DNA from 4 places in the Rhizobium sp. P1_E1 genome. Region 1 is predicted to be linked to each of the others. Evidence: predicted binding sites of a transcription regulator. Region 1 holds the regulator's gene; each other region holds the start of a gene.
What was found. Region 1 encodes PhoB, which activates phosphate uptake and scavenging genes when phosphate is short. Its sites were predicted from a motif close to TGTCATNNANCTGTCAT; they were not measured.
Positions count from the first base shown of each region.

Region 1 (4,208 bases):
GCTTCCTCGGCGGTAACCACGAGGGGCGGAAGAAGGCGGATGACGTTGTCGCCGGCGGGTACGCCGAGCAGATGGGCGGCGCGGATCGCCTGCAGCAGTTCGGCGGAGGGAACGGCAGCCTTGATGCCGAGCAACAGCCCCTCGCCTCTGATATCTTCGATCACATCGGGATAACGATCCTTCAGCGAGGCGAGGCCCTGGCGGAAGACCAGTGCGACGTCGCGCACATGCTGGAGGAAGCCATCGGCAAGGATGATGTCGAGCACGGCACTGCCGACGGCCATGGCGAGCGGATTGCCGCCATAGGTCGAGCCATGCGTGCCGGCCTTCATGCCGGAGGCGGCCTCTGAAGTGGCAAGGCAGGCGCCGAGCGGAAAACCGCCGCCGATGCCCTTGGCGACAGCCATGATGTCGGGGGTGACGCCCGCCCATTCATGGGCGAAGAGCTTGCCGGTGCGGCCGACGCCGGTCTGGACCTCGTCGAGGATCAACAGCAGGCCGTTGTCGTCGCAGAGCTGGCGGAGCGCCTTCATGAATTCGGTGGTGGCAGGACGGACGCCGCCCTCGCCCTGCACTGGCTCGATGAGAATCCCAGCCGTGGCATCGGTAATCGCGGCGCGGACCGCTTCGATGTCGCCGAAAGCCACCTGATCGAAACCCGGCGCCTTGGGGCCGAAGCCTTCGAGATATTTCTCCTGGCCGCCGGCGGCGATCGTCGCCAGCGTCCGTCCGTGGAAGGCGCCTTCGAAGGTGATGATATGGAAGCGCTCGGGATGGCCCTTGGAAAACTGATAGCGGCGCGCCGTCTTGATCGCGCATTCGAGCGCCTCGGCACCCGAATTGGTGAAGAACACCTTGTCGGCGAAGGTGGCGTCCGTCAGCCGCTTTGCCAGACGTTCCTGACCGGGGATCTCATAGATGTTCGACAGGTGCCAGACCTTGTCGGCCTGCTCCTTCAGTGCGCCCACAACATGCGGATTGCTGTGGCCGACTGACGTGACGGCAACGCCAGCGCCGAAATCGAGATATCGCTCGCCGCTTTCGGTGATCAGCCACACGCCCTCGCCTCGCTCGAACCGCAGCGGGGCACGAGAATAGGTGTCATAAAGCGGCGCGGCTTCAGCCATGGCGCGATCTCCATCAAAGTTGCCGGGCAATGACTCCGGCTAAGGAAACCAGGCCCGAAAAATCAAAAATGCCGCCTTGCGGCGGCGAGGGGCACTATTTCCTTTTCGCGCTGCAATGTCAACAAAACTGCGCCCTTAGCGTATGCAGCAAGGGTGTACAGCGGCATTTTCAGTCTTCAACAGGCATTATTGCAGAAATGCCACGCAGAGGCAGCAAGTTGGGGAAAACTACGAATTCGATTCATCCGGATTCATGCGACTCTTGTCACGGAGTCAGCCTCACACTAGGTTAAAGATCAATTACTAGACTGCATGCGGCGGAACTAGTCACCAAAATTGATCAAGCGTTTCTTGTTTCGGAGCTCCCGGGACAACGGTGAGGGATTCTGCCATCACCAACGCAAAAGGTGGAGACAGGGCATGAACTGGACAGACGAGCGGGTCGAGAAACTCAAGAAACTTTGGGCCGAAGGACTGAGCGCCAGCCAGATCGCTGCGCAGCTTGGCGGAGTCAGCAGAAATGCGGTCATCGGCAAAGTGCACCGGCTGAGCCTTCCAGGCCGTGCCAAGGCTGGCGGCACCAACACCGCCGCACGAACGCCAAAGCGCAATACATCGGCGCCGCGCGCACCGAACTACACCTCACGGGTCGCCACGCGCACCGTTACCCGCCAGCAGGGCGCGACCATGCTGAAGGAAGAGATCGAGATCGAAACGATCGAGGAAATGGAATACGTGCCGAGAGGCAACGTGGTCGTGCCGATTTCCCGACGCCTCGGCCTGACGGAACTGACCGAACGCACCTGCAAGTGGCCGGTCGGCGATCCGCTGAAGGACGACTTCCATTTCTGCGGCTGCGAATCCCCCGACAATTCGCCCTATTGCAGCTACCACCAGAAGCTTGCCTACCAGCCGGTCAACGAACGCCGCCGGGCAGCCGCGCGGGCCAGCTGAGCGGGCTGACCATCGTTAGAATGCAGAAACGGGCCGAGTGGCCCGTTTTTTTGTTGCTGGATGGAAGCTCAGGTTTTCCTCCGTCATGCTCGGCCTTGTGCCGAGCGCAGATCCTCGGCACGAGGCCGAGGATGACGTCGCGGTTTTGCCAGGGATTTGTCAGCAACTCAAATGGAAGCCCTCAGGCTTCCATCGAATAACCGGCGCCGCGGACGGTGCGGATGACGTCCTGCATGTTGGAAAAATTCAGCGCCTTGCGCAGGCGGCCGACATGGACGTCGACGGTGCGCTCGTCGACATAGATATCGTGGCCCCAGACGCCGTCCAGAAGCTGCGAGCGGGAGAAGACCCGACCCGGTGACGACATCAGGAATTCCAACAGGCGGAATTCGGTGGGGCCGAGGCGGACTTCGCGGGTCTTGCGATGGACGCGATGGGTCTCGCGGTCGAGCTCGATGTCACCGCATTTCAGTACCGTCGACAGCACCTCGGGGCGGGCGCGCCGCAGCATCGCCTTGACGCGGGCAACGAGCTCGGGGGTCGAGAAGGGCTTGACGACATAATCGTCGGCGCCCGTCGACAATCCGCGAACACGCTCGCTTTCTTCGCCGCGCGCCGTCAGCATGATGATCGGCAGGCGCTCGGTTTCCGGCCGCATGCGCAGACGCCGGCAGAGCTCGATGCCGGAGACGCCGGGCAGCATCCAATCGAGGATGAGAAGATCGGGCGTGCGCTCCTGAAGCCGCATTTCGGCTTCGTCGCCACGAAGGATGGTATCGACCTCGAAGCCTTCCGCTTCGAGATTGTAGCGAAGAAGCACGCTGAGGGCTTCCTCGTCTTCAACAACTGCAACTCTCGGGATCATGCGTGTCGGTCTCCTCGCGCATGATCCTTAAACCGGGGGTGATTTAAGCAATGCATCCTGCGCAAATTCAGAAATTGGCTGCGACCTCGTGCGCGCCCGGATGGGCGCGCACGCAAGTGGCGGGGTGTGGGCGGTTATTCGGTGACCGCGCCGACGGTGTTGGCGCTGTCGTCCTTCGGACGGTCGCCTTCCGGCTGAGCGCCTGTCGTCATGTAATAGATCGTCTCAGCGATGTTGGTGGCGTGGTCGCCGATGCGCTCGATGTTCTTGGCGCAGAAGAGAAGATGTGTGCAGCTGGTGATGTTGCGCGGATCTTCCATCATGTAGGTCAGGAGCTCGCGGAACAGCGAGGTGTACATCGCGTCGATCTCATTGTCCCGTTCGCGGATCGCATTCGCCTTGTCGGCGGAACGATTGGTGTAGACGTCGAGCACTTCCTTGAGCTGAACGAGCGCCAGCTCGGACAGATGCTCGAGGCCGCGAGCGAGCTTGCGGGGAACGCCGGTGCTTTGGACGGCGATGACGCGCTTGGCGGTGTTCTTGCCGAGGTCGCCGACACGTTCGAGATCGGCGGCGATGCGGATCGAACCCATGATTTCGCGCAGGTCCGAAGCCATCGGCTGACGGCGGGCGATGGTGACGATCGCCTTGTCGCCGATTTCGCGTTCGGCGTGATCGAGGATCACGTCGTCGGAGATGACCTTCTGCGCCAGCGCGGTATCGCCGTTGACGAGAGCGCGCACGGCTTCGCTGACCATCTGCTCGGCCAGGCCGCCCATTTCGGAAATCCGCCTGGACAGGAACTTCAAATCATCATCATAGGCAGAAAAAATATGTGTCGATGCCATGGGGCTTTATCCTCGAATAACGGGAAGGCTTGGTGTCGCCAAGATCAGCCGAAGCGACCCATGATGTAGTCCTGGGTGCGCGGATCGTCGGGATTGGTGAACATCTTGTCGGTGTCGTTCTCCTCGACGAGATTGCCGAGGTGGAACATGGCGGTGCGCTGCGAGACGCGCGCGGCCTGCTGCATGGAGTGGGTGACGATGACGATCGTGTAGTTCTCGCGCAGCTCGTGGATCAGCTCCTCGACCTTGGCGGTGGCGATCGGGTCGAGCGCCGAGCAGGGCTCGTCCATCAGGATGACTTCAGGGCTGACGGCGACGGCACGGGCAATGCAGAGGCGCTGCTGCTGACCGCCCGACAGGCCGGTGCCGGATTCGTGCACGCGGTCCTTGACTTCGTTCCAGAGACCGGCGCGC
Region 1 is NZ_JBFUAY010000006.1:95,226-99,433, forward strand. Features, by position in the region: gene AC1D1Z_RS04650 (aspartate aminotransferase family protein) at 1-1,127, opposite strand, end outside; gene AC1D1Z_RS04655 (GcrA family cell cycle regulator) at 1,548-2,081, shown strand; gene phoB (phosphate regulon transcriptional regulator PhoB) at 2,263-2,946, opposite strand; gene phoU (phosphate signaling complex protein PhoU) at 3,081-3,794, opposite strand; gene pstB (phosphate ABC transporter ATP-binding protein PstB) at 3,839-4,208, opposite strand, start outside.

Region 2 (4,208 bases), on a different contig from region 1:
CTGCGTCCAGAAGGACGAACCTGCGAGGAGATCGGCCTTGCCTTCCGCCCCGGTCCGATATCGCACTGCTACGATGTCGAGATCTCGACGCCGGAAGGCCAGCGCATCTTCCTCTGGCGCGACGTCGTTACCCGCGACCCGGCGAACGGCCGCCTGCTGCTGCAGAGCGTTGCCCGCGACGTGACCGACGAGCGGCTCATCGCGCAGGGCCGCGAGGAGGCCCGCCAGAAGGCTGAATATAACAGCGCCGCCAAATCGAGGCTGCTTGCCACCGTCAGCCACGAGGTGCGCACCCCGCTTTCCGGCATTCTCGGCATGACGCATCTGATTGCGGAGACGCGGCTGACGCAGGAGCAGCAGAACTATCTCGCGAGCATCCGCCAGTCCGGCCATGCATTGACGCAGCTCGTCGAGGATCTTCTCGATTTCTCTACCATCGAGGTCGGCCGCTTCGCGCTGCATCCGCGCTCGGAATCGCTGCGCAAGCTTCTGGAAAGCGTCGTCGAGATGCTCGCCCACCGGGCGCATGAAAAGGGTATCGAGATCGGCGCCACCGTGTCATCCGATGTCCCTGAGAATATGAGCTTCGACCCGGCGCGGCTGCGCCAGGTTCTGTTCAACGTCATCGGCAATGCCGTGAAGTTCACCCAGGTCGGCGGCGTCTTCATCCGCGTGTCGCTCGACGCCGGCGACTTGCTGATCACTGTGACCGATAGCGGTCCAGGCATGACGGCGGAGGAGCAGGCGCGCGTCTTCGGCGAGTTCGAGCAGGGCGGGACCGTTGCCGACAAGAGCAACGGTACCGGGCTCGGCCTTGCCATCTCCGCCCGCATCATGCGCGAATTCAACGGCACTCTGACGGTTGCCAGCGAAAAGGGCAGAGGCAGCGAATTCGCCATCCGCTTCCCAGTCGATATCGGCAGCGAGCGCCCCGACCGGCGAAACACGCTGCTTGCCGGCAACAGCGTCGTGCTGCTGGCGCCGGCAGGTGCCGCGCGCACCGCCATCGCCGAGACGATCACCGCGCTCGGCGGCCTCTGCCATCTTGTCGGCGACGGCGAGACGGCGCGGTCAACGCTGCTCGGATTGGCAAAGGGCGGACGGCGGCCGACCGACATCATCATCGACCATCGCATGTCGGCGGAATTTTCCGACCATCTTGCCGATCGCGCCGAAATTGCCGCCCTTGGCCTGCGTAAGGTCCTGCTCGTCAACCCGGAAGAACGCAGCGCCCATCCGCTCGACCTTTTCGATGCCTGGTTGATCCGGCCGCTGCGCGAACAGTCGCTGATCGACGTGCTGCGCGGGCGCATGCGCGGCATGGAGAAGCGCGACGCGCTGAACGACAACCAGCCGGGCTTCGGCCTTTCAGTGGCGGAGACGGTGGTTCCCGCCAGCGGGCTCAGCATCCTGCTCGGCGAGGACGATCCGATCAATGCCATGCTGGTGCGCGTCGTCCTGGAAAAGGGCGGGCATAAGGTGCGCCATGTCGAAGATTTCGAGTCGCTGCTCGACTGCGCGCTCTGCGAGGCGAATGCCCGGCCCGATATCATCATCAGCGATCTCTCGATGCCGGGTGGGAACGGCATCGACATGCTGGGACGCCTGCGCGGCCACGAGCGGCGGCTCGATCTCGCCTCGGTGCCGGTGATCGTCCTGACTGCCGACAAGAGCGACGAATCACGCCGCCAGGTCTTGCTCAACGGCGCCAACCGCGTCATGGTAAAGCCGGTCGATCCGGTCCGGCTGCTGACCGAAGTTCAGGCGGTCGCCGCACTTTCCGCCCGCCGGGCAGAGGCGCGGTGAGCGCCTCAGGAACCGGCCCGCTGCTTGCGCTTGGAAATTCAAAATGTCACTTTCCTGTCGCAGAGAAGTGTTTTATGGCGTCGATAAGCCGGCAACGGGAGAATCGTCATGTCCGCCATCGACATCCTGAATCGTGACACCACCGCGGAGGCTGCACCACCCTCGACGGCTGCTGTGCAGAAGGACGGCGATATCCTCGGCCGCATCGGCAATCTGGAGACCCGCCTTGCCCGCACGGCGCGCGAGATCGATGCTGCCCAGGCCGTGCGCTACCGCGTCTTCGTCGACGAAATGAAGGCGCAGCTGCCGCTGGATGCCATGCGCCGGCAGCGTGATGTCGACGCCTATGACGCCGTCTGCGACCATCTTCTCGTTCTCGACCGCTCGATCGAGGGCGACCCGGAAGACCAGATCGTCGGCACCTACCGGCTGTTGCGTCAGGATGTCGCCGTCGCCAATGGCGGTTTTTACTCGGCTTCCGAATTCGAAATCGAGGGCCTTATCGCGAAACATCCGGACAAGCGCTTCATGGAGCTCGGCCGCTCCTGCGTGCTGCCGGAATACCGCACCAAGCGCACCGTCGAGCTCCTGTGGCAGGGCAACTGGGCCTATGCGCTGAAACACGGCGTCAGCGCCATGTTCGGCTGCGCCTCGTTCCCAGGTGTCTATCTCGAAAGCCACGCGCTGGCGCTGTCCTTCCTCTATCACAACGTGCTGGCGAAGAACGAATGGGCCGTCGGGGCACTGCCGGATCTCGCCCGCAACATGGATCTGATGCCGGTCGAGGCCATCAACCCGAAGCGGGCGCTGATGGCGCTGCCGCCGCTGATCAAGGGCTATCTGCGCCTCGGCGCGATGGTCGGCTCCAGCGCGGTCATTGATCATGCCTTCAACACGACCGACGTGCTGATCGTGCTGCCGATCTCCAGCATTTCCGACCGCTACCTGAATTACTACGGCGCCGACGCCGGCCGCTTCGCGAGCTAGAGCCTTTCCTAGTCGCCAGGCCCCGGCAATGTTTCAGGGCATGATCTCTATCGGCGTATGGTTAGGGACGCGAGCCCAGATATCGCGCATCTCCGAGTTGGTTACTGCAACACAGCCATCCGTCCAATCCCACAGGTGATGGACGTTTCCGAAGAGGCCCCAGCCATTGGGAAGCCCGTGGATCATGATATCGCCCCCGGCAGGAAAACCTCCTGCTTCAGCGTTGCGCCGATCATCCGGATTTGGATAGGAAATGTGCAGGCTCAGATAGGCCATGGACTTTGGATTTCGCCAGTCTATTTCATAACGTCCTTCAGGTGTTCTCTCGTCACCTTCTCGCTCCTTGGGCCCGGCATCGGCAGCCGTGCCTAAAGAAATCCGGTATGTAGAGATGGGAGCATCGCCTCTCAAAAGGAGCATGCGGCGTTCGGATTTATAAACGRGAATGAGGTCAGCCTGTTGTTCCAATGGCGCATCCGGAGGCGGCGAGCCTGAGCCGACCCTGGCCATCAATTTCGTATAAGCGAAACAGCTGGCGACCACGATGGCTAAAACGACAAGCTTGTTTCTCAACTTGATCTCATCTTCAGGAGGCGCGCTCGAGGCCGGGCACGATCGGCCGGCAATGGCTGGCAGGCTTTGGCGTTCATGATGCTTCACCCCTTGGCGCCAGTCTAAAGCCGGATAAATGCCCGGCCGACACACAAGGCCGGGCACCAGAAGGCGCGTCTCAGAAACGCAGGACGAGTTTACGAACCAGCCCCATAGGCGGCGATCGCCGCCATGTTGACGATGTCGCTGTCCTTGGCGCCCATCGAGGTGATCTGCACCGGCTTGTCGACGCCGACGAGAATCGGGCCGATCACCGTGGAGCCGCCGAGTTCCTGCAGCATCTTGGTCGAGATGGAGGCCGAGTGGAAAGCCGGCATGACGAGGACGTTGGCCGGGCCGGAGAGGCGGCAGAAGGGATATTGCTCCATCACCTTGCGGTTCAGGGCGACATCGGCGGCCATCTCGCCATCATATTCGAAATCGACGCGGCGCTTGTCGAGGATTTTCACTGCTTCGCGCACCCGCTCGGAGCGTTCGCCCGAGGGGTGGCCGAAGGTGGAATAGGCAAGCAGGGCGACACGCGGTGGATAACCCATGCGCCGCGCGAGACCTGCGGCTTCCTCGGCGATATCGGCAAGCTCCTCGGCCGTCGGCATGTCATGCACCGCGGTGTCGGCAACGAAGACGGTGCGGCCGCGGCAGAGCGCCAGGGATACGCCGATGACGCGATGGCCGGGCTTCTGGTCGATGCAGCGGCGCACATCTTCGAGCGCCGTCGAATAATTGCGGGTGATGCCCGTCACCATGCCGTCGGCGTCGCCGAGCGCCACCATGGTGGCGGCGAAATGGTTGCGGTCGTTGTG
Region 2 is NZ_JBFUAY010000001.1:30,279-34,486, forward strand. Features, by position in the region: gene AC1D1Z_RS00170 (hybrid sensor histidine kinase/response regulator) at 1-1,806, shown strand, start outside; gene olsB (l-ornithine N(alpha)-acyltransferase) at 1,915-2,793, shown strand; gene AC1D1Z_RS00180 (L,D-transpeptidase family protein) at 2,827-3,366, opposite strand; gene AC1D1Z_RS00185 (NADP-dependent malic enzyme) at 3,543-4,208, opposite strand, start outside.
Region 2: olsB (l-ornithine N(alpha)-acyltransferase) is a predicted target of PhoB. The motif match lies at 1,851-1,867, and genes of this name have one in related genera.

Region 3 (4,208 bases), on a different contig from region 1:
CGGCTGCTCTCCGCCTCCCGCCCGCGGCAGGCGGAGTGGCGGGCGCCGCTCGGCGCCTTTCTCGGCCGCTCTCTGTTCCCCTACGCTTCCGCCGAAATCGCCGCCGCCGAGCAGTCGCTGGAGGAGCACGGTTGGCATGCGGGCAGGCTCTCGTCGCTGACCCTCGATACCGGCGCCAACGGCAATGCTCTGCTGCCGATCGCCGCCGGCCGCGTGACCTGGGAAAGGATCATGCGTTCCGATGGCAGCGCCGGCCGTCTCGTCACGACCATCGGCTGAGGCTGCAGCTTTCCTGCATTCCCATGCATAATTTATGCGTTGTCTGGAAACCTTAGTCTTTATAGCGTCCGCCGCCGAACGGTTAGGAGACGATGTGATGACGATACTGGTGACGGGAAGTGCCGGCCATCTCGGCGAGGCGCTGATGCGAACGCTGAGGGCGGAAAGCCGCTGGATGCGCGGCATCGATATCAAGCCCTCGGCTTTCACCGACATGGTCGGCTCGATCAGTGATCGCGCCTTCGTCCGGCAGGCGATGTCAGGCATCAGCCACGTCATCCATGCCGCGACGCTGCACAAGCCGCATGTAGCGACCCACGGCAATTACGATTTCCTCGACACAAATATCGCCGGCACTCTGCACCTGCTCGAAGAGGCGACCGCCGCAGGCGTCGCAAGCTTCGTCTTCACCAGCACCACCAGCACCTTCGGCGCGGCATTGACGCCGGTTGCCGGCGAACCGGCGGCATGGGTGACCGAGGACGTGCTTCCCGTCGCAAAAAACATCTACGGCGTAACGAAACTCGCCGCCGAAGGCCTGTGCGAACTCTTTGCCCGCAAATCCGGCCTGCCGGTGGTCATTCTCAGGACGTCGCGTTTCTTTCCCGAAAACGACGACGGCCCCGCCATTCGCAACAGATATTCGGCGGAGAATGCCCAGGCCAACGAGCTTCTTCACCGCCGCGTCGACATCAGCGATGTGGTCGGCGCCCATCTGCTGGCGCTGGAAAAGGCACCGGCAATCGGCTTTGGCCGCTACATCGTCTCCGCCACGACGCCGTTTTCGGCGAGCGATCTTGCCGCGATCAGGCATAACGCGCCTCATGTCGTCGAACGGCTGTTCCCGGGTGCAGGCGCCCTCTACGCATTACGCGGCTGGAAAATGTTTCCGGCGCTCGACCGTGTCTATGTCAACGAACGCGCAAGACAGGACCTCGGCTGGCAGCCGCGATATGATTTCCGTTTCGTACTCGATTGCCTGCGCGACGACAGGGAATGGCGAAGCCCCTTGGCACTGGATATCGGTTCCAAAGGCTACCACGACGAGGTCTTTGCCGAAGGGCCTTATCCGGTCGGATAGAGCGCGAGCTGGAGTGCGGATAGCCGAAAGCTGAGATCGTCTTCAGCACGACGCTTTCACTGAGAAGTAAGTGTCATCCAGATATCACGATCCCGTCATAGACCGTCTGCCGGGGATATGGGGCGACGAAATCCAGGGCCTGTTGTGCCATCGGGAAATCGAATCCAGGCCGGGGTGTCATTTGAAGCGGTGTCCAGCCTGCAGGCGGAAACCGTTTCGAGAGCGCTTTTGACCGAGAGGGTATTTCCATGAAGAGTATAAGACCGTACGCATCGCGGCTGTTCGCCGCGGTTCTCGCCGCATCCGCCGCCATTCCGGCCGTCGCAAGTGCCGAGAATTCCGCCACCGTCGGTGGCCTCACCTTCGTCAACAAGGGCCTGGTCGGCATCGGGCGTATCCCGGCCAACGAGCGCGACAAATTCGGCGAGACCTTCGGTTCCGGCTCGGGCATGGCGGTCGATCAGGCCGCCTGGAGCCGCGACGGCGCCAGCTATAAGGGCACGCTCTACCTGCTGCCCGACCGCGGTTACAACGCCGTTGGCACCGTCGACTATCGGCCCCGCCTGAACACCATCTCGATCGGCCTGACACCGACCGCTCCGGGTGCGGCACCCGAGGCCGGCAAGGAACAGTCTGGCGTCGACGCAAAGCTCGTCGATTCCACGCTCTTCATCGACGACAAGGGTGGCGACATGACGGGTCTCGACCCGGAATCCGCCGTCCGCCCCGCTGCCGGCGATTTTCCGCCGCTGCCGCAGGCGACGAACGGCAAGATCGCGCTCGACAATGAAGCCATCATCCGCATGGCCGACGGTACCATGTTCGTCAGCGATGAATATGGCCCTTATATCTATCACTTCTCGGCCGACGGCCACCTGCTGTCTGCCACCCAGCCGCCGAAAGCTCTTTTGCCGATGCGCAAGGGCGCGCTGAGCTTCGCCTCCAACAATCCCGGCCCCGGCGCATCCGCGCCGGACCCGAAGGATCCAGAGACCGGCCGCCAGAACAACCAGGGTCTCGAAGGCATGGCGATGACGCCGGACGGTAAGTTCATCATATCAGTGCTGCAGTCGGCTGCCCGCCAGGACGGCGGCGATTCCGGCTCGACCCGCCAAAATACCCGCGCCATGATCTATGACGCCGCCGATCCCGATCATCTGAAACTGGTGCACGAATATGTCGTACCGCTGCCGGTCTTCAAGGACGCCAAGGACAAGACGACGATCGCCGCGGAGAGCGAAATCGTCGCTCTTTCCGACAAGACCTTTCTGATGCTCGCCCGCGACAGCGGCAACGGCCAGGGCCTGAAGGGTGACACCTCGCTCTACCGCAAGGTCGGTATTGTCGACGTTTCCGCTGCGACCGACATCGCCGGCAGCGATTTCGACGCCGGCAAGCCGATCGCGCCGAAGGGCGTCGTCGATCCCTCGCTGACGCCGGCGACGCTGACACCCTTCATCGATCTCAACGACAAGGCCGAGCTTGCCCGCTTCGGCCTGCACAACGGCGCGCCGAACGACAAGAACAATCTGTCGGAAAAATGGGAAGCCATGGGGCTTGCGAGCGTTCTCGACCCGAACCTGCCGGACGACTACTTCCTGTTCGTCGCCAATGACAACGACTTCTTGACGCAGGATGGTTTCCAGGTGGGTGCAGCCTACAAGGCGGACGGCGGTGCCGACGTCGACACCATGTTCCAGGTCTTTCAGGTCACCCTTCCAAGTCTGAAGAAGTAGTCGCGCACTGACAAGGGCGGACGCGGAAGCCGCGCGTTCGCCCGCCATATCCGGGATCCCTGCCGACGATAAAAGGGAAGGGTGCGATCCACGACCACCGATGGATGTTTACGATCCTGGGTGCCTACAAACGTAGGTGGGCGCCGTGTGTCCAGGCCCACGGGCCTGGCCAGGGACAGCTCCCTTTGGATCGAGTATGGCCCCAGGGATTGTGGTTCCTGTCGAGAGGCGCAGACCGCAAGGCGATATATAAGGTTGTTTGCGCTGACGCGCCAGTGGCGACGGAAGGCCACCCCTATTTAATTGAGATCAATTGAGTTCCGGGGCGGACCGGCCATTCAGCTTGTCGGTGATGCCGCGGATGCGGCTCGAGACCTCGCTCAGCGCTGCCGCAAGATTTTCTTCGGTCCGGGCGGTCGCGGCAAGCACCGTATCGCGATTGCCGCGTAGCGACTCGAGCTCGGATTCCAATCCGGCCACGCGGCGCGTCAGCTCGGCAATCTCGTCCACGATCATGATGCCGGCCATGACGGTGATCCTGAGATCACCGATTTCGCCGAACTGGTCCTTGAGATGGCCGACATAGCGGTCGAAACGGGTGGCGAGATCGGTCAGGTGATCCTCCTGCCCTTCCTCGCAGGCCATGCGATAGGCCTTGCCGTCGATCGTTACCGTCACCTGCGCCATGCCAAACTCTTTCTATCAGCGATCCAGAACTGCGCGGATCGTTTCCATCGCCGTCACCAGCCGCCGCGATACTTCGCGATTGACCTCTTCCAGCCGGTTGGCGCGGAATTCGGCCTGATCGAGCTCCTGCGCCAGCCGGGAGCGGTCGGCGTGCACGCGCCGCACCTCGCCCTCGATCTCGCCCTGCTCGCGCTGCCGCTCGACGCGCATGTCGACGGCGTTTTCGAGGCTCGAAATCGCCTGTCTCAATTCGTTGAGCGCTGCTTCCATGGTTTTGCCTGTGGGCATCATGTCTTTCCGATTCCCGCGCAGGATCCGCGAATCGGCACGCCGCGCCGATCCTGCGATTTCAAAAGGATATGCAGCTCGCCGACGGCCCGTCAATAAATCCTGTCACTTGTCCGCCAGCCTATCCTGTGGATGAG
Region 3 is NZ_JBFUAY010000060.1:19,687-23,894, forward strand. Features, by position in the region: gene AC1D1Z_RS20080 (helix-turn-helix transcriptional regulator) at 1-279, shown strand, start outside; gene AC1D1Z_RS20085 (NAD-dependent epimerase/dehydratase family protein) at 377-1,360, shown strand; gene AC1D1Z_RS20090 (esterase-like activity of phytase family protein) at 1,609-3,096, shown strand; RNA gene ssrS (6S RNA) at 3,178-3,336, opposite strand; gene AC1D1Z_RS20100 (cell division protein ZapA) at 3,406-3,783, opposite strand; gene AC1D1Z_RS20105 (DUF4164 domain-containing protein) at 3,799-4,074, opposite strand.
Region 3: AC1D1Z_RS20090 (esterase-like activity of phytase family protein) is a predicted target of PhoB. The motif match lies at 1,432-1,448, and genes of this name have one in related genera.

Region 4 (4,208 bases), on a different contig from region 1:
GCTTCGAATTCGCGGCGCATGCGGCGGACGAGATCGAGTTCGGCCTGGAAATCCACATAATGCGGAAGCTTCAGGTGCTCGACGAAGCCCGTCGCCTGGACATTGTCGGAGTGCGAGATGACAAATTCCTCGTCCTGTGCCGGCGCGGTGATATCCTCGCCGAGCTCTTCGGCGCGAAGCGCCCGGTCGACCAGCGACATCGCCATCGCCTTGCGCTCGCTCTGGCCGAAGACCAGGCCATAGCCACGGGTGAATTGCGGCGGCGCCTTGGCCGAACCCTTGAACTGGTTGACCATCTGGCATTCGGTGATCTGGATCGTGCCGAGCGAGACGGCGAAACCGAGTTCCGGCACGTCGAATTCCACCTCGACGTCGCCGATGCGGATTTCACCGGTGAAGGGGTGGTTGCGGCCGTAGCCGCGCTGGGTGGAATAACCGAGCGCCAGCAGGAAGCCCTCGTCGCCACGGGCAAGCGCCTGCAGGCGCAGATCGCGGGTCATCGGGAATTCCATCGGCTCGCGGGTCAGATCGCCGATCTCATGATCTTCAGGCATGTCGCCGTCGGCCTCGATCAGGCCCTCTTCGCCGAGGATTTCGGAGACGCGCATGACGCGGCCGGTCTCGGCTGCACGCTGAGCGGGTGTCTCGACCGCCTCGTCCGAAAGCAGTGTGGGATCGAGCAGGCGGTGGGTATAGTCAAAGGTCGGGCCGAGGAGCTGGCCGCCCGGCAGATCCTTGTAGGTCGCCGAGATGCGGCGTTCGATCGTCATATCAGCCGTGTCGAGCGGCCTGGAATAGCCGAAACGCGGCAGCGTCGTGCGGTAGGCGCGCAGCAGGAAGATCGCCTCGATCATGTCGCCGCGTGATTGGCGGATGGCAAGTGCAGCGAGCGTGCGGTCGAAAAGCGAGGCCTCGGCCATGACGCGATCGACGGCGAGCGCCAGCTGCGCGACGATCTGTTCGATGCCGATCGCCGGCAGCGAACGGTCGCCGCGGCGGCGGTCGGCGAGCAGGCGGTGTGCATTGGCGATGGCGGCCTCGCCACCCTTGACGGCAACATACATGCGCTCAGATCTCCGTTGCTGTGATCTTGGTGGTGCGCGGCAGGCAGAGGAAACGCCTGCCCGCCGTCAGCACGATGTCGACGCCGCGCGGAAAGAGCGCACGGTTCTCGGTCCAGAGCCGCAGGAAGGTCTCCGGCAGGCCGATGGGCGCGATCTCCGTCACGCTCTGGATGCCCGGACCCATCAGGGCCAGCCTGCGGCCGCCCTCGAGTTCGGCGAGTTCGATGACAACAGTCGTCGAGCGGTCGGGATATTCCTGCGTGCCTGATGCGAAGAGGCCGAAGGAGGAAAGTGCGGTGCCGGCCTCGGTGAAGGCAAAACGCGCCTCGGCCTTTTCGCTGGTCAACGGCGCGCCGGTATGGAAGCCGAGCCATTCCGGCACGGCGGATTTCACCAGTCCATGGGAAAGCCAGAGGGGCGTGTCGTGGTCGCAAAGCGTCAGCGCGATCGTGCCGGCGGCGATGCCGAGCGGTGCCGGCGGAGCGACATCGGGCTGAACGGTCTGGATCGTGCCGGGGCGGGCCATGCCGTCCATCAGCATCTTGAAGACGCTCTGGGCATGGAAGACCGGCTCGGCAAAGCCGCCGGTCAGAGCTTCTGTCTTCAGGCCCATCAGTTGTCTCCCCGCACCATGGTGAAGAAATCGACGCGTGTCGCCGCCGTCTCGTTCGTCTTGCGGCGTTCGGCATCGGCGATCCGTTCGGCGATCGGCAAAAGCAGTGCCTGTTCGACAAAATCCTTCGTCGCGTCCTCCTGCCAGAGCGCGTCGAAGATCGCCGCAAGCCTGGCCTTCTCGCGGTCGGTGCCGAGCGCCTGCGCATGGCCGACCGAGCCCGTGTCGAGCCGGACGGTGGCCCGCGTCACGGTCACTTCGCCCAGATTGAAGGGAGCGCCGCCGCCGCCGATGCGTCCGCGCACCATCACCAGCCCGGTCTCCGGTCCGCGCACCTGATGGGCCACAGGCTTTTGCGGCAGCGCATCGAAGACCGCCGTGAGTTCGCTGCGTTCCGCACGCGCCAGCAGATCGGCGGCGCGTTTGCGCCCGGATGCCGTCTGTGACGCAGCGTCTTTCCTGTCCGCTGGTATCATCGCCGCTTCCCTTAAAATGTCTATTGATATAGACAACCATACAAGATACATTTAGCTCTAAATCGATGTCGTGACAAGCGTGTGACATCTACAGTGCCGCGCGTCTTTGCAGACGCGCAAAGGACGCTGTAGCACTTTGAATTGCTGCATAATTCGATCCTGAAATCGGGATCGTTTTCAGGATCGAATTGTGCAGAAGGCGAGAAATGGCGGGCAGGGGTGGAATGGCGGGATTGAAGCAGGTGCAAAGGCAAACCGGCGTGGCGCTCTGGCGCCAGATCGCCGATCGGATTCGCGAGGCGATCAGCAACGGAGCCTATGACGAAACGGGCATGGTACCGCCGGAAACCATGTTGGCGGTGCAATTCGGCGTCAACCGGCATACGGTGCGCAGTGCGCTGGCGGCGCTGGCGCAGGAGGGGATCGTCCGTGCGGTACAAGGTCGCGGCACGCTGATCGAACGCAAGGAGCGGCTGAATTTCCCGATCACAAGGCGCACGCGCTTTACCGCCGGCATCGGCGATCAGGCGCGTGAAATGCGCGGCCTTCTGCTCGATGAGGCGAAAGAGGAAGCGAATGCCGAGGTCGCCCGCTGGCTGGGCCTGAAGCAGGGTGAGCCAGTGATCCGCCTGGAAACATTGCGCCAGGCGGACAAGCGGCCGGTTTCAAGGGCGACGAGCTGGTTTCCAGCCGAACGCTTTGCCGGTATCGGCGAGGCCTACCGGGCGGGGGAATCGATCACCAAGGCTTTCGCCGAACTCGGCCTGCCGGATTATGTCCGGGCGACGACCGAGGTGACGGCCGCTCATGCGAGCGCAGCCGATATGGCCGATCTCGAACTCACCCCCGGTGCGATCCTTCTGATCGCCAAGGCAATGAATACCGATCTTGACGGTGCGCCGGTGCAATATTCGATCAGCCGTTTCGCGGCCGACCGGGTGCAGTTCACCATCGAGAACTGAGCGTCTTTCCCCGCCGAAGCGGGGAAAGATCAGCTGAGATCAATGCGCGCCCGACATGTCGCCGAGCACTTCCTTTGAAGCGACCGTGGAATCCGCCTTCAGCTTGTAGACCATCGGCACGCCGGTCGCGAGGTTGAGGGCGAGCACGCCTTCTTTGTTCAGCTTGTCGAGCACCATCACCAGCGAGCGCAGCGAATTGCCGTGTGCGGCCACCAGCACCTTCTCGCCCCTGAGCACGCGCGGCAGGATCTCGGTGAGGTAGTAGGGCCAGACGCGGGCGCCGGTGTCGCGCAGGCTTTCGCCGCCGGGAGGCGGCACGTCATAAGAACGGCGCCAGATGTGCACCTGTTCCTCGCCCCATTTGGCGCGGGCATCGTCCTTGTTGAGGCCGGAGAGGTCGCCATAGTCGCGCTCGTTCAGCGCCTGGTCGCGGATCGTCTGGAGATCGGGCTGGCCGACCTTGTCGAGGATGAGCTTCAGCGTGTGCTGCGCACGCACCAGCACCGAGGTGTAGGCGACGTCGAATTTGATCCCGTATTCGGCAAGCGCCGTACCGCCGGCATTGGCTTCCTGGATGCCGAGCTCCGTCAGATCGGGATCCTTCCAGCCGGTGAAGAGATTCTTCAGGTTCCAGTCACTCTGGCCGTGGCGAACGAGGACGAGGGTACCGCTCATGAATATGCCTCCGTAGTATCGTTATGAGGAAGAAAGCCCGAGCACGTCGAGCATGGAATAGAGACCCGGCTTCTTGTCGCGCGCCCAGAGCGCCGCCTTGATGGCGCCGCGCGCAAAGATCGAGCGGTCGGCCGCGCTGTGCGACAAGGTGACGATTTCGCCTTCTCCGGCGAAAAGCACGGAATGCTCGCCGATGACGGAGCCGCCGCGCAGCGTCGCAAAACCGATGGTGCCGGCTTCACGGGCGCCGGTATGGCCGTCGCGCACCCGGACCGACTTCGAGGCCAGATCGATGCCGCGCCCCTTTGCCGCGGCCTCGCCGAAGAGAAGGGCGGTGCCGGAAGGCGCATCCACCTTGTGCTTGTGGTGCATTTCCAGGATCTCGATATCCCAGTCATCAGGATCGAGCGCACGCGCC
Region 4 is NZ_JBFUAY010000001.1:253,125-257,332, reverse strand. Features, by position in the region: gene AC1D1Z_RS01340 (carbon-phosphorus lyase complex subunit) at 1-1,064, opposite strand, end outside; gene phnH (phosphonate C-P lyase system protein PhnH) at 1,069-1,677, opposite strand; gene phnG (phosphonate C-P lyase system protein PhnG) at 1,677-2,153, opposite strand; gene phnF (phosphonate metabolism transcriptional regulator PhnF) at 2,378-3,115, shown strand; gene AC1D1Z_RS01320 (2,3-bisphosphoglycerate-dependent phosphoglycerate mutase) at 3,155-3,790, opposite strand; gene dapB (4-hydroxy-tetrahydrodipicolinate reductase) at 3,812-4,208, opposite strand, start outside.
Region 4: phnG (phosphonate C-P lyase system protein PhnG) is a predicted target of PhoB. The motif match lies at 2,224-2,240, and genes of this name have one in related genera.